DNA from 2 places in the Rhodococcus cercidiphylli genome. Region 2 is predicted to be linked to the other one. Evidence: riboswitches for the same ligand, from Rfam matches in the RefSeq annotation. Region 2 holds a riboswitch; the other holds the start of a gene.
The links. Region 2 has a riboswitch for thiamine pyrophosphate ahead of R3P95_RS19390 (3-oxoacyl-ACP reductase). Riboswitches for the same ligand answer to the same signal wherever they lie in the genome.
Positions count from the first base shown of each region.

Region 1: another riboswitch for thiamine pyrophosphate. It lies ahead of R3P95_RS25590 (TenA family protein); the one in region 2 lies ahead of R3P95_RS19390 (3-oxoacyl-ACP reductase).

Region 1 covers NZ_JAWLKE010000014.1:68,623-83,598, forward strand. The annotation lists gene hydA (dihydropyrimidinase) at 1-766, opposite strand, end outside; gene R3P95_RS25565 (nitrilase-related carbon-nitrogen hydrolase) at 766-1,605, opposite strand; gene R3P95_RS25570 (ATP-dependent DNA ligase) at 1,710-3,224, opposite strand; gene R3P95_RS25575 (carboxylesterase/lipase family protein) at 3,433-5,010, opposite strand; gene R3P95_RS25580 (hypothetical protein) at 5,109-5,756, shown strand; gene R3P95_RS25585 (sugar porter family MFS transporter) at 5,875-7,272, shown strand; TPP riboswitch at 7,336-7,435, shown strand; gene R3P95_RS25590 (TenA family protein) at 7,429-8,151, shown strand; gene R3P95_RS25595 (ABC transporter substrate-binding protein) at 8,148-9,161, shown strand; gene R3P95_RS25600 (ABC transporter permease) at 9,139-9,975, shown strand; gene R3P95_RS25605 (ABC transporter ATP-binding protein) at 9,968-10,705, shown strand; gene R3P95_RS25610 (FMN-dependent NADH-azoreductase) at 10,781-11,437, opposite strand; gene R3P95_RS25615 (helix-turn-helix domain-containing protein) at 11,511-11,873, shown strand; gene R3P95_RS25620 (homoserine dehydrogenase) at 11,889-12,209, opposite strand; gene R3P95_RS25625 (hypothetical protein) at 12,440-13,210, opposite strand; gene R3P95_RS25630 (GNAT family N-acetyltransferase) at 13,398-13,682, shown strand; gene R3P95_RS25635 (hypothetical protein) at 13,686-13,901, opposite strand.
Region 2 covers NZ_JAWLKE010000007.1:230,007-244,982, reverse strand. The annotation lists gene R3P95_RS19400 (alpha/beta fold hydrolase) at 1-655, shown strand, start outside; gene R3P95_RS19395 (LLM class flavin-dependent oxidoreductase) at 666-1,934, opposite strand; gene R3P95_RS19390 (3-oxoacyl-ACP reductase) at 1,936-2,697, opposite strand; TPP riboswitch at 2,747-2,839, opposite strand; gene R3P95_RS19385 (alpha-amylase family glycosyl hydrolase) at 2,914-4,209, opposite strand; gene R3P95_RS19380 (alpha-hydroxy-acid oxidizing protein) at 4,209-5,387, opposite strand; gene R3P95_RS19375 (type 1 glutamine amidotransferase) at 5,397-6,110, opposite strand; gene R3P95_RS19370 (DEAD/DEAH box helicase) at 6,159-8,108, shown strand; gene R3P95_RS19365 (DUF6131 family protein) at 8,202-8,357, shown strand; gene R3P95_RS19360 (GTP pyrophosphokinase) at 8,780-9,532, shown strand; gene R3P95_RS19355 (MFS transporter) at 9,598-11,181, opposite strand; gene R3P95_RS19350 (TetR family transcriptional regulator) at 11,301-11,867, shown strand; gene R3P95_RS19345 (NAD-dependent epimerase/dehydratase family protein) at 12,048-13,028, opposite strand; gene R3P95_RS19340 (MFS transporter) at 13,110-14,429, opposite strand; gene R3P95_RS19335 (3-isopropylmalate dehydratase small subunit) at 14,426-14,974, opposite strand; gene R3P95_RS19330 (3-isopropylmalate dehydratase large subunit) at 14,971-14,976, opposite strand, start outside.

The DNA of each region.
Region 1 (14,976 bases), on a different contig from region 2:
GTTCCAGGGCCTGCTTGGCCGAGACGTGTACGACGTAGAGCGGTGCACCGGTGACATTGGCCAACATGATGGCTCGATGCGTCGCCTCCTCCTCGAGCTGCCACGGCCGCGACGTGCCGTGGAAGTACGGGGCCGTGTCTCCACGCGCGATCGATTGAGCGACGAGTACATCGATCGCGATGCCGTTCTCCGCGTGCATCATCAGCAGTGCACCCGTTTCGGCGGCGGACTGCATCGCGCGCAGGATCTTGCCGTCGTCGGAGTAGAACACGCCCGGATAGGCCATGAACAGCTTGAAGCTGGTGACGCCCTCGGATACCAACTCGCTCATGGCTTTCAGCGAATCGTCGGTGACATCGCCGATGATCTGATGAAAGCCGTAATCGACAGCGCATTGCCCCGCGGCCTTGTCGTGCCATTGCGCGAGAGTGTCCTGGACGCGCTGACCGGGTGTCTGAATCGCGAAGTCCACGATCGTCGTCGTGCCGCCCCATGCGGCTGCGCGCGTTCCGGTTTCGAAGGTGTCGGAGGCGAACGTACCGCCGAACGGCATCTCCATGTGCGTGTGTCCGTCGACCCCACCGGGAATGACGTATTTGCCGGTCGCGTCGACGACGACGTCCGCCGAGGTCTTCAGGTCTGCGGCCAGGGAGACCGATCCTGGTGCCAGCACGGCGACGATGCTCTCACCGTCGATGAGCACATCCAATTCCTGTGCGCCGGTGGTGGATACCACGGTTCCGCCGTGCACGAAGGTGGTGGCCATCAGGGTTGCACCAGCGGTCCGTATGCGTCGGGCCTGCGGTCACGATAGAAGGCCCACCGGTCGCGTACCACCTTGAGCAGGTCCATGTCGAGGTCACGCACGATTATTTCGGGTTCCGTATCCGACGCCACTTCGCCGACGAATTTGCCTTCGGGGTCCACGAAATAGCTGGTCCCGTAGAAGTCGTCGTCACCGTATTCGGATTCGATTCCGACTCGATTGATCGCGCCCACGTAGTACTCGTTGGCGACGGCCGACGCGGGCTGTTCGAGCTTCCACAGATAGTTCGACAATCCACGCGAGGTGGCCGACGGATTGAAGACGACTTCGGCACCGGCAAGACCGAGCGCCCGCCAACCTTCCGGAAAATGCCTGTCGTAGCAGATGTAGACACCGATACGCCCGACCGCGGTGTCGAACACCGGCCACCCCAGATTGCCGGGGCGAAAGTAGAACTTCTCCCAGAATCCGTTCACGTGGGGGATGTGGTGTTTTCGATACTTGCCGAGATAGGTGCCGTCGGCGTCCACCACGGCAGCGGTGTTGTACAGAAGTCCGGGCTGTTCCTGCTCGTACACGGGCAGAATCATCACGATGCCGAGTTCTTTCGCCAGTGCGGCGAAACGGTCGACGGTAGGCCCAGGTACCGATTCGGCATATTCGTAGAATTTCGCGTCCTGCAATTGGCAGAAGTACGGACCGTAGAAAAGTTCTTGGAAGCAGACGACTTTCGCGCCCTGCTCGGCGGCGGACCGAGCAAACCCCTCGTGTGCCGCGATCATCGATTCTTTGTCACCGGTCCACTTGCTTTGGACCAGAGCAGCTCGAACTGTGGACATCATTGGCACTCCATCTCTCGCTGGCTTGCACCCTCGAGAATATTTTGCGCCGTGTTACGGGGTCGTTCGGCCGGTTTCGTATGTATTAATCGTCGGGACTGTTTTCACGAGTGTGGAAGGAGTGCGCGCACGGCGTCGATGGCGTCCGCGGTGGCGAGGTCCTTGTCGGGGCGATACCGCAGCACTCGCGCGAATCGCAGGGCCACGCCGCCCGGGTAGCGCGGGCTGACCTGCACACCGTCGAGTTCGATTTCGACGATCAGCTCGGGACGCAGGTACACCGTGTGCTCGTCGCGCTCGCGCTCGTGTTTCGGGAATTCCTCGGTCTGCCACTGCAACAGAACGTCGGTCAGGCCCTTGAATGTCTTACCGACCATGATCGGGTCACCGCCGTCGGGATCGCGAGCTGCGAGGTGCAGGTTGGACAGGTAACCGGTGCGACGCCCGTATCCCCACTCGGCTCCGAGGACGACGAGGTCGAGGGTGTGTTCGGGTTTGACCTTCTGCCAGCTCTTTCCGCGGCGGCCTGCGGCGTACGTCGCACCGAGCGCTTTGAGCATGACTCCTTCGTGCCCGGCGTCGAGTGCAGCGTCGAAGTGGGCCGCTGCTGCGTCCGCATCGGGCCGAACGACACTCGGAATTCGGTGCCCTGGCGCTACCCGGTCCAGTGCGGCGAGGCGCTGCTCCAGCGGGGCATCGAGCAGGTCCACGCCGTCGAGGTGCAGGCAGTCGAAGAAGTAGGGCTGCAGCAGCAGCGCGTGTGCACTCTCGGCACCGAACCGACTCATCGTTTCCTGGAACGGTCTCGGCCGTCCGCTGTCATCGAGCGCGAGGGTCTCGCCGTCCAGGACCACCGAATCGCACGGCAGCGCGAGGACCAGTTCCACCAGCTCGGGCACACTCGCAGTGATGTCGCGCAGGGTTCGCGTGTAGATGCTCACGTCGGTTCCGGAGCGGTGCACTTGAATTCGCGCACCGTCGAGCTTGTATTCCACGGTGAGGTCGCCGGACAACTGTTCCCAGGCAGCGTGTAGAGACTCCGCGGGAGAGGCAAGCATCGGCCGGACCGGTCGACCGACCTCGAGCCGGAATGCATCGAGCGCGTCGACGCCACCGCTGATGGCGGCAGTGGCCGTCGCAGTCAAACGACCCGAGAGCATGAATGCGCGACGCACCGGTGCCTGCGGCAGGTTCGTGGCCGCGGCAACAGCGTCGACCATGATTCCTTCGAGCGCGCCCTGACGCAGCTCGCCGGTGACGAGCCGGATCAAAAACCGACGCTCCTCGGCTGTGCTGCGCGAGAACAGGTCGGTCAGTATCGCTACCCGCCGAGCAGCAGAACCGGCCCCCGACGTCGCCGCGACCGAAGATATCGCCTCGTCCACCTCGGCAACCGTCAGCGTCGAGTCGGCAGCGGCCGCCACGTCGAGATCGGCCAGGGTGCGCCAGCCGACTCCTATCCGCCCCTGCGGCAATTCCCCCGACAGCCACGACACAGCGGGCTCGATGTCGTCGGTCTCGGCCTCGGCGAGCAGGGCAGCGATCTGCCCGATCTTGATCTTGCGCGAACGCGTCGCCGATACTGCGCGGGACGTTTCGACGATCTTCGACATCAACACACATCGAACATAACCGCCCCCACCGACAGACCCGCCTGATCAGGTCATTCCGCAGGCTCCACTCCCGCGCGCTGACATCCAATTGTTACCGGTGTGACTCGAGCGACCACTGTTCTTGCTGTTACGTTCGATTCATGTCAGCCACGTCCGTGCGACAGAACGCGCAGGAGTGGAGCCTGCGGAACGACTCCGTTGCATGGACGACGTGTCAGCTGAACCCGAGAACGCGGTCGCCCCACGCCGCGCGCATGTCACCGTCGGGGTCGTCGACGAGAGTGTCGGATGCATCGATCACCAGCGTCCAGCGCGTCTTCTCGGTGTACGGAGCCCAATGCTTGGACGCATCGAGCGCGGCGGGGACACCGTACCGCGCGAAAGCGAGCCAGCGTCTCTGCATCCGCGCGGACACCGCCATTGCGGGCTTTCGGCCACCGAGCCAGAAGGTGGGGTCTCGGTTGAGCGTTCCAAAGTTGCCGAAGACGTACGGCAGCTCGGTCGCATGTCCCGCTCCCACCCGTGCGGCCTTGAGCATCGGCGTCGCATGATCGAATCGGTACATCCATGTCGGCGAATGCCTGCTGTGCGCGTCGGCGATCCACAGACTGGGCATGAGAAATCCTGCGTCCCGCGAAATAGCTTGTGCTCCAGCGGGTTTGTCCCTGTCCGGATACGCCGCCATGATTTCGGCGACACGATAGGCCGGCAGATCCGCGTGGTCGTGCGCGATGGCGCGGAACATCTCGGAGACGGTGTCCGAGGTGATCGGCATCAACGGAGACTTCATGAATCGGAAGATCGAGGGCTCGTCGTGGTTGGTGCCGATGATCAACGGGATCTTGTGCGAGAGCCCCTTCTGGAAGGCAGCCACGGGATAACGCGGAACGATATCGCCGTCGACGACCGGCGAAAGACCAAGTGTCCCAGGAACTGTCGTCGGGATCTCGTAACAGAGCGTGTCGCCGGCGGTGACCAGCCTGGTGAAATGCATGTCGAACAATTCGCCGATGTCTTTCCGGTCGACGCCCACCAACTCGAGGAATCTCGACGCCACCGCGGCTCCGCGATCGGGGCCGTACACCGAGGTCGCAGGCGCGCTCTGCACGATCGCTCGCTGGAACAGCCCCTCGGCCTTGGGAGAAGTCATCAACGTGGTGACCGACGCTCCCCCGGAGGATTCACCGAACACCGTCACCTGATCGGGATCGCCGCCGAACGCAGAGATGCACTCGCGGACCCATTGCAGTGCGGCAATCTGATCTCGCAGCCCCAAATTGGTCTCGAACGTGTGCTCGTCGGTGGAGAACGAGGAAAGGTCGAGAAACCCGAACGGGCCCAGCCGGAAATTGATGGTCACCACCACCACGTCGCCGTTCTCGCTGAGGTTCCTCCCGTCGTAGACCCGCTGGGCGGACGAACCGAGCGAGTACGCACCGCCGTGGATCCAGACCAGCACCGGCCGCAGTTCCGCGCCAGGACGGGGGGCCCAGATGTTGAGCGTGAGACAGTCCTCGGAAATCGACAGCGACGGATCGATCGGCACCGGACTGTCGCGACCCTGCGGAGCCATCGCACCGAACTCGAGGCCGTCGAGCACCCCCGACCAGGGCTGCAACGGACGCGGCGCACGGAACCGGAGCTTGCCCACCGGTGGCGTCGCGTAGGGAATACCCCTCCAGGCCACGATCGGCGACGCATCGGCAGCGACCGGATAGCCGAGAACGTCGCCGTAGGGCGTGCTCACGAGCACGGTGGAATCGGACGCAGCGGAGTCAGACGCGGTGTCCATGGAACCTCCCCTTCGGTCGTTGCCCAACGTACCAACATCAACCATCCCCTCGGCGACGATACGCACAGCGTCGACGCCCGCGAGCGAAGGAACCGACGATGAAGACAATCGGATGTGCCGCAGTGGCAATCGTCGGGGCGTGCCTGCTCGGAGGCTGCGGCTCGAGCGGGGAAGGCAACGGTCCGATGGCGACCGTGATCACAGACCGCCCCACCCCGATCACCACGGCTCCCTCCGTCACCTCCGCCGCGCCGGCATCACCGTCCACCCCAACGACGACCACGCCGACGTCCACCACGGCGGCACCGACGAGTCCTGTTGCAGCCCAGGCAAAACCGCAGGACTACGCGGGCAAAGCACCCGGCTGGTACTACTTCACGAGCCCGAGCGGAAAATTCGAGTGCGGTATCGCCGTGCTCGAGTCCTCGATCGCCGGATGCCACGGGTCACTGCCTGACTCGGCACCCAAGGTTCCCGGCAGCGGGGCGTCGGGAACGGCGGTGAAACCCAACGCTGTGCAGCTGATTGCCGGGTCTGCGGCGAAGTTCGAGAGCTTGGGTGATCCCAAGTTCCACCGTTTCGACGGCCCTGCGGCGGCCTTGCCGTACGGCGAAGTGCTCACAATCCCCGGAAGTGGCTCCACCAACGGCCTCCAGTGCAGCGTCGACGAGCAGACCGGGGTCACGTGCACCGATCAGGTAGGCCACGGTTTCACCGTCTCGGACGACGATTTCGACCTTCGTTGACGGTCTCGTTCGCGCGGCAAACAACCAGGCGTAATGTCCGGGGACGGTACGACAATCCCTGCCGTACGGTCTCCCCAGCGGCCGACGCCTGTGCGCGCGGCCGGAAGGTGCATCACTCATGAATCAGACCTCGGACCGCCACACAGCGAAGGTCATCGGCGTCAGCATCGCCGCTGCTGTGGGCGGATTCCTGTTCGGCTTCGACAGCTCGGTCATCAACGGCGCTGTCGACTCGATCGAAGATCACTTCCTCCTCGGTTCGTTCACCACAGGCTTCGTGGTCGCGATCGCGCTCATCGGGTGCGCAGTGGGTGCCTGGTTCGCCGGCAGCCTCGCAGACCGCTGGGGACGCAAGAAAGTCATGCTGCTGGGCTCGGCCCTGTTCGTCATTTCCTCGATCGGTTCGGGATTGGCCTTCAGCGTCCCCGACCTCATGCTCTGGCGCGTACTCGGTGGCCTCGGAATCGGCATCGCCTCGGTGATCGCCCCGGCCTACATCGCCGAGATCGCTCCGGCCAAATGGCGCGGCTCCTTGGCCTCGCTCCAGCAATTGGCCATCACCATCGGCATTTTCGCCGCTCTACTGTCCGACGCCCTTCTCGCCGGCGCAGCCGACGGCGCGTCCAACGACCTGTGGTTCGGCATCGAGGCATGGCGCTGGATGTTCCTGGTCGGCGTGGTTCCCGCTCTCGTGTACGGGTTGCTGGCCACCCTGATCCCGGAGTCTCCGCGTTACCTCGTCGGTCAGCATCTCGACGAGGAAGCAGCCCGAGTCCTCGCCGAGATCACCGGGGAACTGCACCCGGACGAGCGCATCCACGAGATCAGGCTGACGCTGCGCAAGGAGTCGCGTTCGTCGTTCGCCGACATTCGCGGTCCGAAGTTCGGCCTGCAACCCATCGTCTGGGTGGGCATCACCATGGCTGTGCTGCAGCAGCTGGTCGGCATCAATGCGATCTTCTACTACTCGACGACTCTGTGGCGTTCGGTCGGTTTCACCGAGGATCAGTCGTTCACCACCTCCGTCATCACCGCGGTGATCAACGTCGTCATGACGTTCGTGGCGATCCTGTTCGTCGACCGTATCGGTAGGCGCAAACTGCTGATGGCCGGCTCGATCGGCATGTTCGGCGGACTGGTCATGGCGTCGGTGGCGTTCTCGCAAGCGACCGGCAGCGGCGACAACGTCACCTTGCCCGCTCCGTGGGGTGCGATCGCCTTGGTCGGGGCCAATCTGTTCGTCATCTTCTTCGCCTCGACCTGGGGTCCGATCATGTGGGTCATGCTCGGTGAGATGTTCCCCAACCGCATGCGCGCCATGGCACTCGGCATCGGTACCGCAGCCAACTGGATGGCCAACTTCGCTGTCACGCTTGCTTTCCCGCCGCTGACGTCGTCTGTGGGTCTGTGGGTGATCTACGCAGGGTTCGCGTTGTTCGCCGCGCTCTCGTTCTTCTTCGTCAAGGCCAAGATCCGGGAGACCAAGGGTATGGAGCTAGAAGACATGCTGGGGTGATGCCGGACCGCAGATACAGGGGCAACAGCAGCACCATCGAGTGACCGGTGTTACTGTCACTGTCGTTCTGACACGGGGTGTGTCCGCCGATGCGGATGCTGAGATCAAACCCGCCGAACCTGATGCAGGTAATGCTGACGAAGGGATGTCAAGGCGATGACGCCTGTTGTATCTGCGGACCCGGTCCGCTTCACCGATCTACTGTGGGATGCGTCCGAGAACATTCGACGGGCGATCGACGACCTCGAATTTCTTCGGCTCCTCGGGGCGGGGACGCTTCCGCTCGATGCGTTCCGTCGGTACCTCGAACAGGACTCGCTCTATCTGGGCGGATACGTCAAATCGCTGTCACTGCTGGCAGCGCACGCACCGAACCCGGCCGTCGGCGCGTTCTGGGCAAGCGCCGCCGCGAGTGCGATGGACGAAGCCGCATCGCACGAAGCGATGCTGAACGGTGGAGCACTGCCCCCGTCGCCCCGGACGCCCGAGCCCTCACCGGCATGCCTGGGCTACACGTCCTACCTGACCGCGACGGCGGCGACCGAACCGTATCCTGTTGCGGCAGCAGCTGTTCTGCCGTGCTTCTGGATCTACGCCGACGTCGGTCGCTCACTCGCCAGTGCAGCGAAGGCTGTTCTCGATCGAGATCCCGAGCATCCGTACGCGCAGTGGGTGGCCGCGTACGATGCGCCGGAATTCCATGCCATCGTCGACGCCGCCAGAGCCTTCGTCGATGACGCCGCAGCGGCCGCGACGCCGACGCAGCGCGAACAGATGATCGACGCCTTCGTCGTGGCATCGAGATACGAATTGATGTTCTGGGACAGCGCGTTACATCCCACCCCATGGCCCCTGGCCGAGAGTGCGGTGTACGCATGAGAACCACTCGGATTCTCGCCGCGTTGGCGGCGGCAGTCGTTGCCACGACCGGCCTGGCGGGGTGCTCGGACTCGACGGACTCGAACACCATTCGGTTCGCCCTCGACTGGACGCCGAACACCAACCACACCGGCCTGTACGTCGCCCTGCAAGAGGGCTATTTCGCAGACGCAGGTCTGGACGTGGAGATCCTCCCGTACAACAACACCGCGGCAGACACTCTCGTCGATGCCGGAAACGCCGAGTTCGGAATCAGCACACAGAGTTCGGGCGTCTTCGCCACCTCGGCGGGCGCGCAGACCGTCTCGGTCCTCGCGCCGCTCCAGCACTGGGCGACCGGTATCGGAGTTCGTGCAGACAGAGACGACATCCCGAGCCCGAAAGCACTCGACGGCAAGGTCTATGCCGGCTTCGGCGAGTCCGGCGAACAGGCCGGCCTGCAACAGGTCATCAAGAACGACGGCGGCACAGGCGAATACGAGACGGTGGTACTGGGCACATCGGCGTACGAGGCGGTCTACTCCGGTACCGCCGACTTCACCGTCTCCTACTTCGCGTGGGAAGGCATCGAGGCCGAGCACAGCGGAACTCCGATGAAGTACTTCGACTACACCGACTATGGATTTCCCGACGCCTACGCCATCACGATCAGCGGCAACGAACCGTGGCTCGACGCCCACCCGGACGAGGCGAGGAAGTTCGTGCAGGCACTGCAGCGCGGCTACCAGCTCGCTGCCGACGATCCGGACAAGGCCGCACAGGATCTGATCGACGCCAACCCGGGAACCTTCACCGACGAATCGCTCGTCTTCGAGAGCCAGGAGATGCTCGCCGCGAAGTACATGAAGGACTCCAACGGCGAGGTAGGACGACAGAGCCTCGACAAGTGGGCCGCGTACTCGAAATTCCTCTACGACAGCGGTGTGCTGGCCGATCAGAACGGCGCGCCTCTGACTGCGGAGCCGGACTGGTCGACCTACTTCACCAATGACTACCTCGGCGATCGATGAGTCGGTAGCCGCTGACCGAGGTTCCTACTCGTTCAGCGGTATCCGAGCCTCGCTGCGGTGGGCGTGGCCCGCGCTGACCGTCGTCGTCCTACTCATCGCCGCCTGGCAGATCTATGTCGAGATCAGCGGCATCCGGCCGCAGGTGCTGCCGTCCCCCAGCCGCGTGGTGGTCCAGGGTTGGGCGCAGCGCGACGCGATCGCCGAGAACGCAGCGGCGACCCTGCAGGTGACCCTCGTCGGCTTCGCGGTCTCCCTCGCCCTGGCGTGGTTGCTGGCCATCGCGGTGGATTTCTCGCCGTGGCTGCGGCGCGCGTTCGTTCCCCTCTTCGTCGTATCGCAGACGCTCCCGATCATCGCGATCGCGCCGCTGCTGATCATCTGGTTCGGCTTCGGGCTGCTTCCGAAGATCCTGGTGATCGCACTGGCCACGTTCTTCCCGATGGCCATCGGGCTCATCGAGGGTTTCGCGGCGGCCGATCGAGACGCACGATCGCTGCTGGCCAGCATGGGAGCATCGCGCTGGCAACAGTTTCGATACGTGCGGCTACCGTCGGCGCTTCCGCGGTTCTTCACCTCTCTTCGCATCGGAATCACCTACGCCGTGGTCGGCGCGATCTTTGCCGAATATGCCGGAGCCAGTGCAGGGCTCGGCATCTACATGAGTCAACAGAAGAACTCGTTTCGTACCGATCTGGTTCTCGCCGCGGTTGCCGTGACGGCCGTGATCAGTGTGGTCCTGTTCGTCTCCACCTTTGTGGTGGAGCGGTTCGTCGCGCCTTGGGCGCGTCACGGTTCGGTGGGTCTTCATGTCTGACCCCGACACCTTCGTCGATGTTCGCGATCTCACCAAGTCGTTCGGCGAAAAGCCTGTGCTCGACGGTATTTCGTTCGGGGTGCAGCCTGGTGAGTTCGTATCGATCATCGGTCCCAGTGGCTCGGGCAAGAGCACTGTGTTCAACATGCTCGCCGGGCTCGACCGACCCGATTCCGGCACGGTTCGGGTACCGCCGTGCGCCTACATGCCGCAGAAGGATCTGCTGTTTCCGTGGCGTTCGGTATTGGACAACACCACCCTCGGTCTCGAAGTGCAGGGCGTCGCCAAGAAGGAGGCGCGTGCGCGGGCACGCGAGCTGTTTCCGGTCTTCGGCCTGGACGGGTACGAGTCGGCCAGGCCGTTCGAGCTCTCCGGCGGTATGCGCCAGCGAGCGGCGCTGTTGCGCACGGTGGTGCAGGGTCGATCGGTAGTGCTGCTCGACGAGCCCTTCGGGGCGCTTGACTCGTTGACGCGAAGCGACATGCAGGCCTGGTTGCAGCAGGTCTGGTCGGAGTTTCGATGGACGGTACTGATGATCACGCACGACATCCGTGAAGCGGTCTACCTCTCCGATCGCGTGATCGTCCTCTCCCCCAGACCCGCCCACGTTCGACGCCAGGTCGAGGTGACGCTACCCCGCCCACGCGGGCTCGAGATCGTCACGACGCCGCAGTTCGCAGCGGTCGAGAAGCAGCTGATGGACGTTCTGCTCAGCGCGTCGACGCTCTGACCGACATAACGACGCCGACCTCGGGTGGTGTCGTTGTCTGGCCGTTCGAGCGGACTTCGCCAGGCTACTGGGCCCTCACCTGGCAGTTGTCCCACCCAATCGCAGCGCGAGATCGTCGACGGCGGAGAACGCCGCCTCGAGATTGGCTTGCGCCTTGGGAATCTGCGGCGCGAGTGCGGGCACCCGCTCGGCGAGCGTCAAGTCGACCGGAACGAAGTGAACCTCCATTCCCAGCGCAACTTCGAGCACCTGACGCAGTTGTGCAGTGGTGTGATCGGCGGACGCGTTGTCCGTACCGGGGGTGTAGTCGTTTCCCCGGCTGGTCACCACGACCACGGGCTTGCCGACGAGGGGTGCGGTGTCACTGTCGAACGGCACGGTGATGCCCGGAACGTGTACGTAGTCGATCCAGGCTTTCAGGGTCGACGGAATCGACCAGTTGTACATCGGCGCACCGATCAGCACTACGTCCGCAGAGATCAATTCCTCGATCAGTTCCACCTGCAGCGCCTCGGCAGAGGGCTCCACGGTTTCGTCTGCGGTTCGCAGATGAGGTGCCCAATGCAGCGCGGAGGTGGGCAGATGCGGCAGCGGACTCGTGTGCAGGTCTCGATGGATCACCGAGTGGTCCGTGCCGATCCCATGCCAGGCGTCAGAGAAGCGGGCCGTGACCCGACGGCTGGTCGAGCGGACCGGGTCGGCAGACGAATCGAGGTGCAACAACTGCGGCACTGAACGCTCCTCACATGATGGGTGCTTCGAGCCTATGCGTAGCGCCGCGTTCGCTCGCTCCTATCCTGGACGAATGGACTTCCGATTCGTCATGCCTGCCCTCGATTCGCGATCGGCCACCTCGCTGGCGGCGGTCGTTCACGAGCGCACCGGGTCAGACGTCGACATCAGGATCGGCGGTTCGGAGGTCCGACTCGACGACGCGACACGCAGCGCGGTGTTGGAACTTCTCACCCAGCTCGCGACCGGCCGGGCGGTGGCAATCGGTACCGTCGACGAGTTGCTGACCACCTCGCACGCTGCCGAGGTGCTCGGTGTTTCGGACACCTATGTCAGACGGTTGGCCGATGCAGGCGATCTACCGATCGAAATGCGCGGCACCCACAGACGATTTCGGCTCGAAGACCTTCTGCGGCATCGTGATCGATTCCGGTGACGATGACGGTTGCCGTCACCCGGCCTCACGTTCGAAGTGCTCGGACTGGACCGTCATGAGATCACGGAACGCCTGTCCGGCGGCCAGCCAGAGCTGTTCGGAGTCGATGTAGTCCACCCCTCGGACCTCGACGTCGCCCAGGTACGCGCCGACGTCGACCGACAGCATTCCGATGACCGAAGAGACGTCGGCATCGAGATACGTGGATTGGGTGTTCTGCAGCTCGCGGAACTGAGCCGAGAAGAACTCGGCTGGGATCCTGCGATCGACGAACTGGGCGATCAGGAACAGGAAGCGGGACGCATGGGCGGAGCCCGTCCGGAAGGAATGTTCCATGGTGAAGACCTCTCCCCACGGTCGACAGCACCCCTCGCACTGTCGACCGTTGAGCTCGCTGGTACCCGAATTTCGATGATCGGACGAACTCTCGAACATCGATTCGACCCAGGGGCTAAAACAGGGAGCTCGTCCTACCAGAGCCAGATTAATCGGACCTTTCTCCGGTTTTGACCGGAAAAGGCGATTTGATGAGGAGTCACAACTACACAGTCCCGAGCTGTGGTTCTCTACTGAAACGATCCCAGCGGAGCACGATCCGGAGTGTCCAGTTGCCAGAACTGCCAGCCGTCCCGCTCTTCGACATCACCACTGATATGCGTTGCTACCGCACTGGCAGCGACGGAAGGATTGTCGAACCGTCGGCCTTCCATCGGTCCTGCGGTGATCTCGAGTCGCTGCGTTTCGGGATCGTAGCGTCCGCTCAGCCGATAGCCCTCGCAATCGGCGACCACGCGTACTCGGTTGTCGATCACTTCTTCTTCCAAGGCCGCCTTGGCCGACTTACGGGGTGCTTTCACCCGGGGAGTACGTACCCACGTCTGTTCGGGGCCGACATCGATCGTCGTGTCCAGCGTCGAGCTCAGACCCAGCAGGTCCCAACGCTCGCTGCCGTGCAGCACTCGGTCCACCGCGATTGCGTGATGCCCGGTCCTGGTGCGCAGTGGCGAATCCTGGACCCAGAGGTCGACCTCTCCGCGAATGTCGGTGGCCATCTCTTCCGACGACACCATGTAGAAACGCGGCTCTTCGTTCGCGAGATCGACGAACACCCAATACGAGGATCCGGTGTCGTCACTCTCGAGCGATTCGTCCTGCCTGCGGGCCTTCCAATCACCCGTCACCTTCGATCGAACTCGAACTATGCACGACGACGTGCCGTCCATCGACCAGACCTGCACGGGATTACGACGCGACGTCGTCAGCCGCTCCGCACGTCCACCGCGCTGAGCGACGGTTCGGATGAATGCCTTGATTCCCCGGTCGGATGTGTCTTCCACGGATTGCCACCTTCAGCCTCGAGAGCGCCCCGTACTTATGAAGAGCGGTGTTGCGACGGGTGGCGCTGGCACGACTCGGTTTCCCTCACCCTACTGCGTCGATGCCTGCTCGAGTAACCGCAGAACGCCCCACCGGAGCAGTGCCGGTTACCGTGGTGGCACCGAAACTCGGCCAGGAGGTACCACCATGCCGGTCAAGATCACCCACGACACTGTTGACCACAGGTTCGAGATCCATGTCGATTCCGAGCTGGCAGGCTACTCGGAGTACCTCGAATCGGACGGATCGAGAACGTTTCATCACACCGTGACGCTTCCGCAGTTTCGCGGCCGAGGACTTGCCGCCGCCCTCACCGAATACGCGCTCGACGACACCAGCACGCAGGGTCTGCGCGTTGTCCCCGCGTGCTGGTTCGTTCGCGACTTCATCGCAGCCGCGGGCGATCGCTATTCACATCTGACCGTCCTCTGACCGTCAGCGACGGGACGACATCACCTCGACGCTGATCTCGGATTCCGATTCGCAGTCCTTCGAAGCCATGCCCTCCGCAGCCTCACCGTCACATGAAATCTCTTCTGCAACAGTTGCTTCGGCAGCTCTCTCCGCCGCGACCCGACGCCGTTCGTAGTTCTGCGCACCCCGCGCGACGCGTTGTCGATGTTCGTTCAGGATCTGTTCGTAGTGGTACATCTGTTCTCCTACAACAAGAGTGGACGCCGAGCACAAAGCATTGCTGTGCGGCGAAGAATTGGATCGATTGCTGCATGTCGTCGGCATGAACCGACCGATTCTGCCGAAGGCTCACTCAGAGAACATGATCGGCAACCATGGCAAGCCGCGTATAGACGAATCGACGGCCCACGGAAATCGCGCCTGCTGCCATTGTCCACCTCCACGGTCTTTGCGATGTGCCTGTGCCACGATCATGCACGGCTGCAGCGACGAACTCCACCGATTAAATTGAACGGGTGACGACGAAGGAGTTGTTGTCCACCAATTCTCCTGGCGCAGCCGGTGATTCGCGTCGACTTTGCCCTCTCTGCGATAACGCGAGACCCACACAGTGACGACGCCCGGGGCGCCGCCCGGTAACAACTCGTACCTAGCGTCGGTCCCCTGAGTCGAGGTGATAATTGCGAGCCCGCAACCGCGCGCCGGCACCTGGCTCTGGCCTCGCTCTTCGCAAAAGCGCGCGCGTTCGTCAGGTGCGCGGGAAATGGTGAGTGGTCGGGGTGCGATTCCGCGCGCGGATAGCGAACGCGCGCGCGTGTGTGTCGGGGCCAACGCTCCGGGGCAGTTCGGGGCGGCGGTGTGCGGGTCGACGCGTCTGGGTTGCCTGCGACAGCGCGCGGAGTGACGAACGCGAGCCGGTCACCCGGGTCCAGGCCCGGATCGTCGCGAATGCGCGCGCGTTCGTCGGGTGCGCGGGGAATGGTGACTGGTCGGGGCGCGATTGTGCGCGCGGATAGCGAACGCGCGCGTCTGCGCTCGTGAGAGCGATCCGCAGTCGCGTCGTCTGACCGCATCCAGGTCCAGGCCTGGGCTGTAAGCGAATGCGCGCGCGTTCGTCGGGTGCGCGGGAATTGGTGTCTGGTCGGGGCGCGATTGTGCGCGCGGACGGCGAATGCGCGCGCGTCTGCGCTCGTAAGAGCGATCCGCGGTCGCGTCGTCTGCCCGCATCCAGGTCCAGGCCCGGATCGTCGCGAATGCGCGCGCGTTCGTCGGATACTCGTGGGTGTGGTGTGGGTGGTTTCGAAATGCAGAA
Region 2 (14,976 bases):
CCGGCTCGCCTCGGATTTCTATGCCGTCGCCGACGCCGTCAGCCCCGACGCCCCGGTGCACGTGCTCGCCCACGACTGGGGTGCCGTCGAGGTATGGGAGGCCGCAGCCCAGCCCCAGGCGAAGGACCGAATTCGTTCGTACACATCGATTTCCGGGCCGAACCTCGATCACCTCGGCAAGTGGTCGCAGTCGCGCCTGCGCAAACCCACCCTCACCGGCATCAAGCAGGTGCTCGCCCAGGTACGCGCGTCGTGGTACACCGTCACCTTCCACATCCCCGGCCTGTCCACGTTGCGCATCAAGCGGCAGTTCGCCAAGGGGTGGCCGGCGTTCCTCCAGGAGTTCTCGGGCGTCGATCCGAAGCTCGTCACCCAGAACCCCACATTGTGGTCGGATGCCACCAACGGCACCAAACTCTACCGGGCCAACATCATTCCGCTCCTGGGCAATCCACGTGAGCGGTACATCGACATCCCCGTGCACCTCATCGTCAACACCGAGGACGTCGCGGTGCGTCCGTACCACTACGACGACACCGGCAAGTGGGTGAAGAACCTCACGCGCAACGACATTCCGGCGGGACACTGGTCGCCGATCTCCCATGCCGACGACATCGCAAGACTGACGAGGGAATTCATCGACTCGCTGGACTGATGTTCACGAATCACCCGGCCAGGTGCCCGCGTAGCGTCGACGCGGTGTAGTCGGCGCGAAACACACCGCGCCGCTGCAGGATCGGCACCACCTGATCGACGAAGTCCGCCAATGAGTCCGGGTAGCGCGGACACATCAGATTGAAGCCGTCGGCACCGCGGCCGATCCACGACTGCATCTCGTCGGCGATGGACTCCGGCGTGCCGATCATCGTCGCGTGGCCGCCGCCCGCAGCGAGGGTGCCGAGCAACTCCCGCACAGTCGGGGCGTCCTTCTCGATGATCCGCAGGATCGTCTCGTAGCGACCCTGCGGTCCGGCGAACTCGGCCGCCGGAGGCAGGGACGGTACCGGCGCGTCGAGTTCCCAGGCAGCACAGTCCTGTCCGGTGAACGTCGACAGCATCGCCAGTGACTGCTCCGTGGGCAGCAGCTCATCGAGTTCGGCCTTCTTGCGGCGAGCCTCGTCCATGGTCGACCCGATGTACGTCACCAAACCCGGCATGATGCCCACTGTCGCGCTGTCGCGGCCCGCATGCCGGATTCTCGCCTTCACGTCGTTGTAATAGCTCTGCGCTGCAACGAGATCGTAGGCAACGGCATAGATCGCCTCGGCGTACTTCGCGGCCAGATCCCGGCCCGGGCCCGACGCGCCGGCCTGAAACAGCACCGGCTTCCCCTGCGGCGACCGCGGCACCGTCAGCGGGCCGTCGACCCGAAAGTGTTTGCCGTCGTGGTCGATCGAGTGCACCTTCGCCGGATCGGCGTAGTGTCCGCTTCGATCGAGCGTCAACGCGTCGGCATCCCACGAATCCCACAGCGCCCGAGCCGTATCCACGAACTCCTCGGCGCGGGCATATCGCTCCTCACGAGCCGGGATGACGTCCATCCCGTGGTTGCGTGCTTCGGCGTCGAACATGGAGGTGACGACGTTCCAACCAGCACGGCCGCCACTGATGTGATCGAGCGACGCCAACATGCGTGCAGCGTGGAACGGTGTGTAGAACGTCGACGAGACCGTGGTGACGAGGCCGATGTGCGTGGTGGCCCGCGCCATGGCGGACAGCGCGGTGATCGGTTCGAGGAACCAGGTGCCTGCCCCGGCCGGGTCGCGTACCGAATGACCGTCGGCGAAGAACACCGCATCGAACTTGCCCCGCTCGGCGAGCCGCGCGAGTTCCTCGTAGTACGAGATATCGCCCAAGTCCTCCACTCGCGAATCGGGGTGACGCCACGCCGCGCTGTGGTGGCCGCAACCGTAGAGAAAAGCGTTGAGATGCATGTCAGTCCTTGACCAGGCCACCGTCGACGACGAGATTCTGGCCGGTCACCGACCGCGCCCACGGCGAGGCGAAGAACAGCAGAGCGTCGGCGAATTCCTCGGGGGTGGTGACGCGTTGCAGCGGGGTCGAGGCGGCGATGAAATCGAACACCTCGGCCGGGGTCGCGGAGCTGGCGTCGGTGGTGCGGAGCAGTCCACCCGAGACCATGTTGACGGTGATGTTGTCTGCGCCCAGATCGGCGGACAGAGTGCGGGTCAGCGAGAGCAGCGCCGCCTTGGAGGCCGTGTAGTCGTGGTACGGGACTACTGGATTCTGGAACAAGTTGGTGCCCACGTTGATGATTCGTCCGAACCCCGCCTCGCGCATGCCCGGCAGTGCGGCCTGGGTGGTCAACAACGCCGCGCGGACGCTGCCGCGCAGTTGAGCGTCGAAACGCTCCCAGGTGATCGTGTCGGCTTTGGGCCGTGCGTCTCCGTCGAACGAGAAATCGGCCAGCGCGTTGTTGACGACGGTGGTGATCGGGGTGCCGAAATGCTCACGCGCGGTATCGAACAGCGCGGCCACCGCGGCGTCGTCGGTGACATCACCCTGGACCGCGATCGCGTTCTCACCGAGTCGGTTCGCCAGCGCTTCGGCGGCATCTTTGCTGTTGCGGTAGTCGATCACCACTCGGGCACCCTGGCCGGCGAACGCCGCGGCGATCGCTGCTCCCAGTCCGCGTCCACCGCCGGTGACCAACACTGTCTGCTCGTCGAATTTCATGCGCCTCGCCTCTCGTTCGAGGTCGGGACCGTCACGAGGGGACAGGAATACCGCAACGCCACGACATTCCCTTCGCTGGTCCTAACCAGATCAGGTTCGACGGGTGTGTTCTCAGCCCTGACGGGCACCCCGTGTCGCGGTCGACTGTACCTGTAGCGGTTTCTCGCCGTGTCTTGTTTTCACGCTAGAGAAGCAAATGGAACCGAATACACGCGTTCAGCCGATCACGGCCCAGCCGTGCGGCGGGACGCTCACCCGCCCGTCGTGCAGATCCGCTTCGCCTGCGAGCACCTCGTCGCCTTGAACCGGGTAGTCGATGGCGTCGTCACCGAGGTTGAGCGCGACCGTCAGCGATTCGCCGTCGGCGTGCGCGCGATAGAGCAGTGCGGTGTTGGTGAGTTCGAGCGTCTCGGTGCGCGCGGAGTACAGCCACGGATTGCGACGCCGAAGTGCGATCAGCTCCTGATGCACTCGGTAGACCGGCCAACCGTACGGAGCGAGATTCTCGGACGTGTCGGGGTACTCCGGACGCACCTCGTCATCACCGCCGACTCGATCCTCCTTGATTCCGCGAAACGCCTGCTCGTCGCCGTAGTAGATCATCGGCATACCGCCCACGGTGAACAGAACCACCAAGGCGTGCAGCAGATGTCGCTCGTCCTCGATGACGCTGGCGATGCGGTTGACGTCGTGATTTCCGACGAACGTGGCGGGCACGAAGGCGTCGAGCCAGCCGTTGTGACGCTCGAGCGCATGGGAGAGCTCGAAGAAGTTGAGCTCGCTCAGACCGCTCCAGACGGCCTTCCACAGCTCGTACTGAGTGACCGAGTCCAGCGTGGAGGCCGAGACGATTCGGTCGTAGTCGCCGTGAATGACCTCGCCGAGAAAGTATGCGTCCGGGTGCTTTTCCCGAACCTTCGGCAACACCGCGGCCCAGAAACGCGGCGATACCGCATAGGCCGCGTCCAGCCTCCAGGCGTCGACGCCTCGCTCGAGCCAGTGCGACAGGACATCCACGACGTACTGCTGCACATCCGGGCTCTCGTGATCGAGTGCGACCAGTTCGTCGTGGCCCTCGAAGTTGCGATGCGTCGGCTTTTCACCGGACCAATCGAGGTGGAACCACCCCGCGGCCTCGGAGTCCGCACCCTCGGTCAGCGCTTCCTGAAACTTCGGAAAACTCTGCGCCACATGGTTGAAGACGCCGTCGAACATGATCTTCAGACCGCGGGAGTGCGCCGCGGCGATCAGGGAGTCGATATCTTCGTCGGTGCCGAGCCTGCCGTCGATGTGGAAATAGTCGACAGTGTCGTATCCGTGCTTCTCGGACTCGAAGATCGGACCGAGGGCGATGCCCGACGCACCGAGTTCGAGTGCGTAGTCGAGCCAGTTCTCGATTCTGTTCAGCCGGTGCAGATCCGCCTGAGATTCACCGTCCCAGCCGTGCACCGGCGCACCGGTGAAGCCGAGCGGGTACAGGTGCCACCAGATGGCGTGCTTCGTCCACTCCATCAGGACTCCATGATCGAGTCGCGGCCCAGTTCGCCTGCGCCGGTATGGCCGGACAGGCTGGTCACCAGGTCGAATTCGGCCAGCAGACAACGTAATACGTGCGCGACGCCCTCCTGACCACCGAGCGCCAGGCCGTAGAGGAACGGTCGGCCGAGCAGCACCCCATCGGCTCCCAGAGCAAGAGCCTTGGCCATGTCGGCTCCGGTGCGTACTCCGGAGTCGAACAGGACTGTCAATTCATCGCCCACCGCCTCTACGATGGACGGCAACGCGTCGAGTGACGCTCTGGCCCCGTCGATCTGCCGGCCGCCGTGGTTGGAGACGACGATGCCGTCGACCCCGTGCGCGGCCGCCTCTCGGGCGTCGCCCACGGTGCAGATTCCCTTGAGCACGATCGGCCCACTCCAGTGCTCCCGGAGGAACGCCAGATTCTTCCACGACAGACCGGGGTTGGGAAACATCTGCGCCCAATGCATAGCGGCGGCAACGGGATTCTCCTCGACCGGCTGCCCCAGGCCGGCCTGGAACGCCGGGTCGCTCAGGTAGTTCTCGATGCCGAGGTTGGCCAGGAACGGCAGGTAACCGCGGTCCAGATCGGCGGGCCGCCAGCCCAGCAGCGTCGTGTCGAGCGTCAGCACCAGCGCGCTGAATCCGGAATCCTTCGCACGCTGCAGGAAGCTCAGCAACACCGATTCGTCCGTCGGCCAGTAGAGCTGATACCAGCGCGGAGCGTCGCCACCTGCCTCGGCGATCTGCTCGAACGAGTGCGAGGCCTGGGTCGAATGTATGTACGGCACACCGAGTTCCGCGGCGGCGCGGACGGTGGCGAGCTCCCCCTCGGGGTGCGCGAGAGTCTGAATGCCCACGGGAGCGATCATGAGCGGGGCAGGCATGTCGGTGCCGAGCACGGTGCACGCGTGATCACGAGCCGCCGAGCTGCGCAGCATCCGGGGCGTGATGGCCCACTTGTCGAAGGCGGTGCGGTTCGCACGCGCCGTCGAGCCGCTGCCCGCACTGGCCACGATGTAGCCGAGGGCCTCCGGAGAGAGCGTCTCGGCAGCCTGCTCCTCCAGCCTCGCCAGATTGGTGGTAATCGACGGTGTCTGCTGCGCGAACATCCCGGCGGCGTAGATGCCGAGTTGGTGATCGCTGAAGTTGCTGGGCCTGGCCTCGGTCATCGTTCGACCCTACCGGGGCACCGCCGAGGATCGGGCGAGAAATGCGTCGAGCAGAGCCGAGCAACGCACCCGAGCTGCAGGTTCGGCGTCCGCGATCGCTCGTCTGATCTCGCGGGTGTCCACCGCATGTTCGACGCCGTCGCGGTCCCACGCCGCAGCCCACGCGTCGTAGGTGTCGAGGTCGATCTCGGGGTGGAACTGCAACCCGAGGTGCGGCCCGAGCACGAAGGCCTGTTGCGCGGACTCGTTGCGGGCGATCACCGTGGCCTGCGGGGGAGCGGTGAACGTATCGCCGTGGAACTCCATCCACGGTCCGGGGGCGATGAGCTCGGGCTCGGACGTCTCGACGTCGACGAATCCGTACTCGGGATGCTCGGACTTGCGAACGGTGCCGCCGAGTACCCGAGCGAGCAACTGTCCGCCGAAGCAGACACCCAGGATCGGGACCCCTGTGTCGATCGCCTCCCGGACGTACGCGATCTCCGGCGCGAGCCAGGCCAGCGTGTCGTCGTACGCGGCGTCGGGCGAGCCCATGACGACCAGCAGCTGTGCGCCGGACAGTGGTGGCGGCGCGAGGTCTGGGCTGTGGTCGAAGGAGTGCACGTCCAACTGGAAACCCCTGGTGCGTAACTCGGCGTCGAGAGTGCCGATGTCGCGTCGCGCGAGAGCCGGGTCCTGATCGTGGACGAGCACTACAGCGCGCGGGTCGTTCGGGTATGTCACAGGGCTCCTTTACGGTGTTCGTGCACACCGTACGACAGACTGGATCCGATGCCACCTCGTAGACGCACAGCCCGATCCACCACTGCCCGCACCGTCAAGGCCGGGCAGAGCAGCGCTGCGCGAAAGTTCGCGGCCGCGAAGAACGGCGAGCCTGCAACGACGAAAGCTGCCCCGAAGAAGGCCGCACCACGCAAGAGAGCGGCTCCGCGCAAGACCTCGTCCCGCAAGGCTGCAGCACCGGATCTCCGGGTTCCCGATCCCGGGGAGCGGGTCTGGGTGTTGGACGTGCCGTTCGAGGACAGGTCGGCGGCGGGTGCGGCCGGGGCGCGCTGGTACCCGGGTCCGCGGGTCTTCGCGTACTACGGCACCGCGTTGCCGGAGTATCTGCAGCCGTACGAGTCGATGCCGTACAGCCTGCAGCGGTGGCTCGAGGACGACGCCAACGAAACATGGCGTGACGAGGTGGTTCGGGACCGTGCGATGCAGCCTCGCGACACGCAGCTCGAATCGGTACGACGGCATCTCGCTGCCCTCGAGGCCGGGTTCCCGTACTTCGCGCAGATGGATTCGACGGGTCTGGGCAAGACGCTCGCGGTATGCGAGGCCGTTCGGCAGATGTCGGCGGCCGAGATCGGGACCGTACTGGTGGTTGCGCCCAAGGGCGCGTTGCCGGGATGGCGTCGAACCATTGCCGACAGCGAGGCCGATATCGAGCCGTCCGATCGCAAACGCTGGCTGTTGATCACGTATCAGTCGACGAAGAAGCTGCTGTCGGTGCCGCCGGAGACCGATCTGGGCAAACGTAAACGGACACAGAACAAGCGGACCATCTCGCTCGGTGAACTGCGGTTCGACATCGACGTGGTGATCGCCGACGAATCGCATGCGTTGATGAACATCGAATCCCAGCAGTCGCAGATCCTCTGGCGGTATCAGGAGGCGGCGCGCTCGGTGGTGTGGATGTCTGCCACTCCCGGCTATCAGCCGCTGCACTTCGCCTACATGGCGAGGGCCGTCGAGCGCAGCCGCGGGGTCGAGATCCTCGGCGACGACGAGTATCTCGGCTATGCGGTGACGATGAAGTGGGCCGAGTTCCTCATCGAATCGGGGTTCGCCGTCAAGGCAGGCAAGGCGACGACGGGATTGACGACGTGGCGGTGGGAGCCCGAGGACGCGGCCCGACGCGCCCGCGATATCGCGTCCGTACATGGGTGGCTGTCGGGAGGTGCTGTGCCGTGGTCGATTTCGCGCCCCTCGCCGCCGACCCCACGCGAGCCGCTCGGCCAGGAACTCACCGCCGCGCAGAAGCGGCTGTACAACTCGGCGTGGGTGGACTACCGCAAGGAAGTCGGGCTACCGATCTGGAAGGCCGTCGGCGGCAAGCGCGTGCTGCAGAAGAACCCGAGCACTCGTGCCGCGACCCTGCGATTCCGCCAGAAGTGTTCGTACCTACGCATTCCCGCGTCGGCCGATCAGGTGCGCACCTGGGTCAAGGCCGGCAATCAGGTGTTCGTCTCGATGTTCTACCGCGAGTCGGTGGCGGCGTTGGCGCAGACGCTTCGGGACGAGGGCCTCGAGGTCGCGGTCGTCGACGGGAGTATGAGCAGCCCGGATCAGGAGGCGTCGATCAGACGCTTTCAAACCGGCGACGCGTCGGTCATCGTCTCGACAACCACCAGTGCGATCAACCTGCACACCAACGAATTACTGCTCCCGGAGGGCACGGTTTCCACCCTCGCACCACGCGTGACGCTGATTCACGATCCCCGGTGGACGCCCATCGACATTCGGCAGATCGAGGGCCGGGCCAACCGAATAGACAAGGACCACAACCACACGACGTCGACCTGCTACTACGGCTACGCCGAGGGCACGGTCGAAGAAGAGATGGTGCTGACCGGTATCGAACGTATCGCTGACCTGGGATCGATCGTCGGGCAGGCGGATCTCATCGACCCGGAGGCGTTTCTCGCCGCGAAAGTGGACGCCGGAAAATAGCGACAATTGTGAGCAATCGTCCACGCGCCCGAGTAGGTTCGGTCCCATCGGCAATTCGTCGGTAGCGGGCTCACAGTGGCACCAGGAGTAGTCATGATCGTTCTCGGAATCATCCTCGCCCTCATCGGCTATTTCGCCGGCATCTCGATCTTGACGACCATCGGCATCATTCTTGTCGTCGTCGGCGCGGTTCTGACGTTGCTCGGTTCGATGGGGCGCGCAGTCGGTGGCCGCAAGACGTGGTTTTGACCTACGAGTTAGAACACACGTTCGATTTCTGTTAGTCTGAGCGGGCCCCCGAAGTTGGCGATGCGGCCAGCGGAGCCACTTCGGGCGGTCCATATCGGACGGTAGACAGTGTCGAAGGCGGTTGCGCGCGATGGCATCCGACGAGCGCGACACCGACCCGGTTGCCGGATCGCTCTATCGCGTCGGCGATCGGTGGGCAGAACGAGCGCCTTCTCGCTGCACCAACGGCCATCCACTCGTCGCCGGTTCGGTATTGGTGGGTTCACGGGCCTGTTCGTGCGACCGCGGACATCACCGCACCCATCAGTGCGAACGCTGTGGCGTCGTGCTGTTCACGCCGGAGCTACGCAACTCGTGCAGTGACGCCAGCTTCGATTCCCGCGCTGCGCGAACACAGTCGCCCGTCGTGGACAATCGACGGTATGAACAACAGTGAGCCCGTCGTCGATCTGGGTCAACTGAGACAAGATTTCACGCGATTCATGATGAGCTACAAGTTCGGGATCGACGAGCTGATCACGAAGATCAACATCTTGAAGCAGGAATTCACCCACATTCACCGGTACAGCCCCATCGAGCACGTCTCGTCGAGGTTGAAGACTCCGGAGAGCATTTTCGAGAAGGCGCAGCGGAAGAAGTGCGCCCTGACTCTCGATGCGATTCGCGAGAACATCTTCGACGTCGCCGGAGTGCGCATCACCTGCAGCTTCATCTCCGACACCTACCGCATCGCCGACATGCTCAGCAGTCAGAGCGACGTGCGCGTCGTCGAGATCAAGGACTACATCGCGAACCCGAAAGCCAACGGCTACAAGAGCTTGCATCTGATCGTCGAGATTCCGGTGTTCATGTCCGATCGCGTCCAGCCGGTCCTCGTCGAACTGCAGATCAGAACCATCGCGATGGATTTCTGGGCGAGCCTCGAGCACAAGATCTTCTACAAGTATCGCGGGCAGATTCCGGAGACTCTGTTGGCGGAGCTGACCGAGGCGGCCGAGAGCGCCAACAAGCTCGACGAGAAGATGGAAAGCCTGCACGACGAGGTGGTCGAGCTGGGCGGCGAGGCGGAGAACTCCATCGCTCTCGGCGCGCTGCCGCCCATGGCTCTGCCTCCCGAGTTGCTGCACATGCTGCTCACGGCGCAGGCCGAGGCGATCGACCCCGATCGGGCTTGACGGTCACCACAACGAAAAACCCCGCTGCTCGACGGGCGAGCAGCGGGGTTCTGTTCTCGTATGCGCTAGCCGATGTGGACCGGAGTGTCCCCGACTGGCAGGTCGTCCTTCTTGGCACGGACCAGTACCAGCACGACCGGGCACACCAACGCGACCAGGATCGCGGCGGTTCCGAAGGCCCACGCGTAGCCCGACACCTCGGCTGCGAAAGCGTGATCGATGGTGGCGAGCACGAAGTTGCGGATCGGTTCCGGTAGCGCGGCCAGCATCTCGTCGCTGGGGATTTCCTGGCCGGCAAGAGCCTCCGCAGGAACTCCTGCGGGCGGCGTCGGTGCCGGGTTCTCGGCGAGGAACGTCGTCTTCGACGAGGTGTACACCGTGGTGAACACCGCTGCGCCGAGTGCGCCGCCGACCTGAAGCGTCGCGTTGATCAGCGCGGATGCGGCACCCGCATCGTGATCGGGGACGCCGATGAGAGCGACGTTCTGCATCGGCACCATCAGCAGGCCGAGACCGAGCCCGAGTAGTACGACTCCGGGGAGCACGTGCGTCCAGTACGAGGTGTCGACGCCGATCTGCGTGAGCAGCAGCAGGCCGATCGCCGAGACGACGGGCCCGACGGCCATCATCGGCTTGGGCCCGATCTTCGGTACGAGTGCCGAGGCGATCGCGGCGGTGATCAGGATTCCGCCGGTCATCGGCAGCGACGCGACACCGGCGATGACCGGGCTCATCTGGAGCACGATCTGGAAGTAGAAGGTCAGATACAACGTGCCACCGAGCAGTGCTGCACCGATGACGGCCGACCCGATGTATGCGGCACCGCGGTCGCGGTCGAGCAGAACGCTCAGGGGGAGCAGCGGGTTGGCGGACTTGGATTCGACCACGACGAACGCGGCGAGCAGCGCGAGGCCGAGAGCGATGAAGGAGATGGTGGGTACCGTCGCCCAGCCGTCCTCGGCTTCGGTGAAGCCGTAGACCAGCGAGGCCAGTCCGAGCGCGACGAGGATCGCTCCGGGCAGGTCGTAGCGGGTGTCGCCGTGTGCCTTGCTCTCCTTGACCAGCGGGACTGCGGCGGCGATCGCAATGATGGCGACGGGGATGTTGACGAGCAGGCACCAGCGCCAGTTCGCGTACTCGGTGAGCACTCCACCGAGGAGCAGTCCGACGGCTGCGCCGCCACCGGCGATCGCGCCGAACACGCCGAATGCCTTGGCGCGCTCCTTGGTGTCGGTGAAGGTGACCGTCAGGATCGCCAGCGCTGCGGGTGCGAGCAGTGCAGCGAAGACGCCCTGACCTGCGCGTGCGATGAACAGCTGCCAGCCCTCTTGGGCGAGTCCGCCGACGGCGGAGGCAACGGCGAAGCCGGCCATGCCGACGATGAACGAGCGCTTGCGGCCCCAGTAGTCCGCGATTCGACCACCGAGCAGCAGCAGCGCGCCGAACGCCAGCGCGTATGCGGTGATCACCCAGGTGCGGCTGGTGTCGCTGATGCCGAGGTCGATCTGCGCCTGCGGCAGGGCGATGTTGACGATGGTGCCGTCCAACACGATCGTGAGCTGCGTGATGGCGACGATGCAGAGCACCAACCAGCGGCGTTCGTAATTCGGATTCTCGGCCAGCGCCCCGTGTTCGGAGACCTGCGACATGTTTCTACCCCACTCGTACTCGTTGATTCTCTGGGCACGAAAAATGTCCCGACCGAAAAGGTAAGCGACGATGGACCGACTGTCAAACGAACTAGTTGGTTGGCGGTAGGGTGGCCGCCATGAAGCCTGACGCAAGCGCCACCCGCGCCCGCATCGTCGTCGCTGCCCGCGCAGAATTCTCCGAGCACGGCCTGGCCGGGGCACGGGTCGATCGCATCGCGGTCTCGGCCAAGGCGAGCAAGGAACGCCTGTACGCATACTTCGGAGACAAGGAAGCACTGTTCCGGGCCGTCGTGGAAGACGGATTCGCGCGCTTCCTGGAGTCGGTTCCCTTCACCGTCGACGATCTCGGGGGATACGCCGCGCGCGAATATCTGCACCTCGCCGCGAATCCCCAGGAGCACCGACTGCTGCTGTGGACGCAACTTCAAGGCGGCACAGCGGTCGCCGGTGCCGACGACATCCATGCGGTGATCGCCGAGCGACGAAACGCCATGGCGGCCGCGCAGCAGAACGGACTGATCTCCGACGCCTTCACCGTCGACGACCTGTTCACCATGATCTTCGGCATCACCTCGGCCTGGATGACCGCGCCCGGCAGTGATTGCGGACCCGTCGACGACGCCGAACACCAGCGTCGGGCGTCGAAAATCGAAGCAGCGGTCCGACGACTCTGCACTCCGTAGCAATGTCTATCGACATCTAGCTTCGAGTGAAGAGTTACGAATAGTTGGGTAGCGGGCCGATTTTCCCGCAAACGCGCGCGCGTTCGCCATACGCGCGCGAATTCGACACCGATCCGTTGACGATTCCGAACGCGTCTGACAATTCCGCGCGCATCTGTTCCCTACGCGTACCTCGCCAACTCACATGAGCCCGCAGGCCGCCAGAATCGCCGCTTCACGGTCTGCCGAGAGCCCGACTGGTCGTCGATCACTCCTCATCGGCGATCGACCTTTCAGCGATTGCAGCCACGTCCACGTGTCCGCGACGGTCTCCTGAATCGGTCGCGTCCGAAGCCCCGCGGCGAATGCCTTCGATACGTCGGATGCATGCAGCGAATCATGATCCGCGCCCGGCGGAATCCAGATCGGGAGCTCCGTCCACGGCTGCACACCTGCAGTGCGGAGCACGTCCGGCTCCACCCAGCACAAGCGTGCGTCGGACCGGGTGGCGTCGATGCAGCACTGCAGAAGCTCGCCGATCGTGGCGTGACCCGGCCGACTCACCACGTCGAATGCCCCGCCGAGACCCCGGGCGGCAGCGTCCAGACTCCAAGCGACCAGATCACGGGCATCGATGTACTGCAGTGCCAGATCGACCGGACCGGGCGCAAGCACATCCCCGGCGTGCTCGATTCTGTTCAGCCACCAGGGAAGTCGACCGATATTTTCGTAGGGTCCCAGGATCAGACCGGCGCGAACCAGCAACGCATCAGTACCGAAGCCGGCGACTACGGCCTGCTCGCCGCCGAGCTTGCATCGCGCATAGTCCTCGCCAGGTCCCTGCACCGTCGGCCAGGTCTCGGTAGCTCCCGCTTGCGGGGCGTCGTACACCGAACGGCTGGAGACATACATGTAGCTACCGACTCGACCGGCGAGCAGCGCCGCCGACTGTGCCACCACGTCCGGTTCCCACGACCAGGTGTCGAAGACTATGTCCCAGTTACCTTCTCGGATCTCATTCAGTCCGTCGGGCGAGCGTCTGTCTCCCCGAAGTTGTGTGACACGAGGATCCGACGCGGTTGTGCCGCGATTGAGTACCGTGACGTCCCACTGCAGATCGAGAGCATGTTCGACGGCAGTTCGCCCCACGAAGTCGCTGCCACCGAGGACCAATAGCTTCATGAATCCAGTGTGCCGGTGAGCAGTCCGTCCGTTCTGCCGAACGCCCGGTTCGGATCTCTGCTGACAGCAGAGCGGCTCGGGCTACACAGGAAGCTTGCTGTGTCCCGTCTCCTTGATGGTCAGTACCGTCGCTACACCGATGACGCACACGCCCATGACCCAGTACGCCGGTGACATGGCATTGCCGGTCGATTCGACCAATTGTGCCGCCACGTAGGGTGCCGTTCCACCTGCCGCGATCGTTCCGATGTTGAAGCCCAACGACACTCCGGTGTAGCGAACTGCCCGAGGAAAGAGTTCGGTGAACAGCGGGAAAGCCGGGACCTGCACCAAGCCGTTGAGCACCATGTAGACGAAGTAGACGACGCCGACGACGAGAATGCTCGACGTGGCACCGAGAATCATGAACACCGGCAGCGCAATGATCACGTAGGCCACATAGCCGAACAGCAGCACCGGTTTGCGGCCGAATCTGTCGGTGAGCATCCCACTCAGCGGAAATGTGGCGCAGGCCAATGCAATTGCCACAGCCGACGTCCAGTACACCGAGTCTTTCGAGAAGCCGAGGTCGTTGATCAGATACACGCTGAAGTAGGTCAGTCCGATGTACCCGGATCCGTTCATGGCGATCGCGATGCCGACGACGCGTAGCACCGACCACGGTTGCTTCTTCACCACGTCGCTCAACGGGCTCTTGGCGACCTCGTTCTTGGCTGCCATTTCCTCGAACTCGGGGCTGTCTTCGAGCTTGAGCCGCACACGGAGGCATACGAAGGCCAGGGGCAGAGCCAGCAGGAACGGGATGCGCCATCCCCACGACGACATTTGTTCGTCGGTCGTGATCAGAGCCACGAGCCCGACGACGGCTGCGGCGACGGCGAAGCCGAGAGTCGATCCCACCGGCGTGAAGGACCCGAAGAATCCTCGACGGTTCGGCGGTGCCGACTCGGCGATGTAGGTTGCGGCACCGCCGATCTCACCACCTGCCGAGAATCCCTGGGCGAGCCTGATGATGACCAGCAGAACGGGGGCCAGCACCCCGACACTCGAGTGCGTCGGCAGCAGTCCGAGAATGCCGCAGGCAACACCCATGCACACCACGGTGATGACGAGGGCGTGCCGACGACCCTTGCGGTCTCCGAGCCGACCGAAGAAGATTCCGCCGAGCGGACGGGCGACATAGGCGACGCCGAACACGGCCAGGGTCGCGAGAATCGACACGCCTGGGCTGGTGGATGGAAAGAACAGCGGTGCGATGATGACGGCGAGGAAGCCGTAGACCGCGAAGTCGTAGTACTCGATGAGCGTACCGACACCTCCGGCCAGCGCAGCTCGACGCGCGGTCGTGGTGTCCGCCTTGGGCGGTGCAACTCCTGCGCGGGAGTGTTCGGTGTTCGTCATCGCGCTGATCCTTCTGTGAGTGGTTGCTTGCTTCGGTGTTCGGAGAGAAGGAGTTCGTACGAACCGCCCGCTTCGATGACGGCGACGGTTCGGGCATTCGGTGGATGGCCGGTGATCGTGGTGCCGTCCTGCTTCGACACCTCGGCCCGACGCCAGTCGAGTCTGACATCGTCGCCAACGGCCACCGCGTCGGATATCCCGGGAACGGTGATCAGGGGCATACCGTTGAAGGTCTCTCCACGCCAGAATCCAGGCGAGAACGATTCCGCCACAACGGCGCTGATGCCCAGGTTGCGCAGCGCGACCATCGGCGGATAGTGCGGATGTCCGTAGCCGAAGTTCCGCCCACCGACGATGATGTCTCCGGGTCGAACTCGATCCACGAATTCCGGGTCGTACGCCGCCATGCAGACCGACCTCAAATGATCGGGGTCGTAGGACTTGATGTTCGCAACGCCCACGACCAGGTCGATATCGAAGTCGTCACCGAATATCCACGCGACCGCACCGTTGATGACGTCGGGCGGAGGCGGGTAGGCGCTCACGA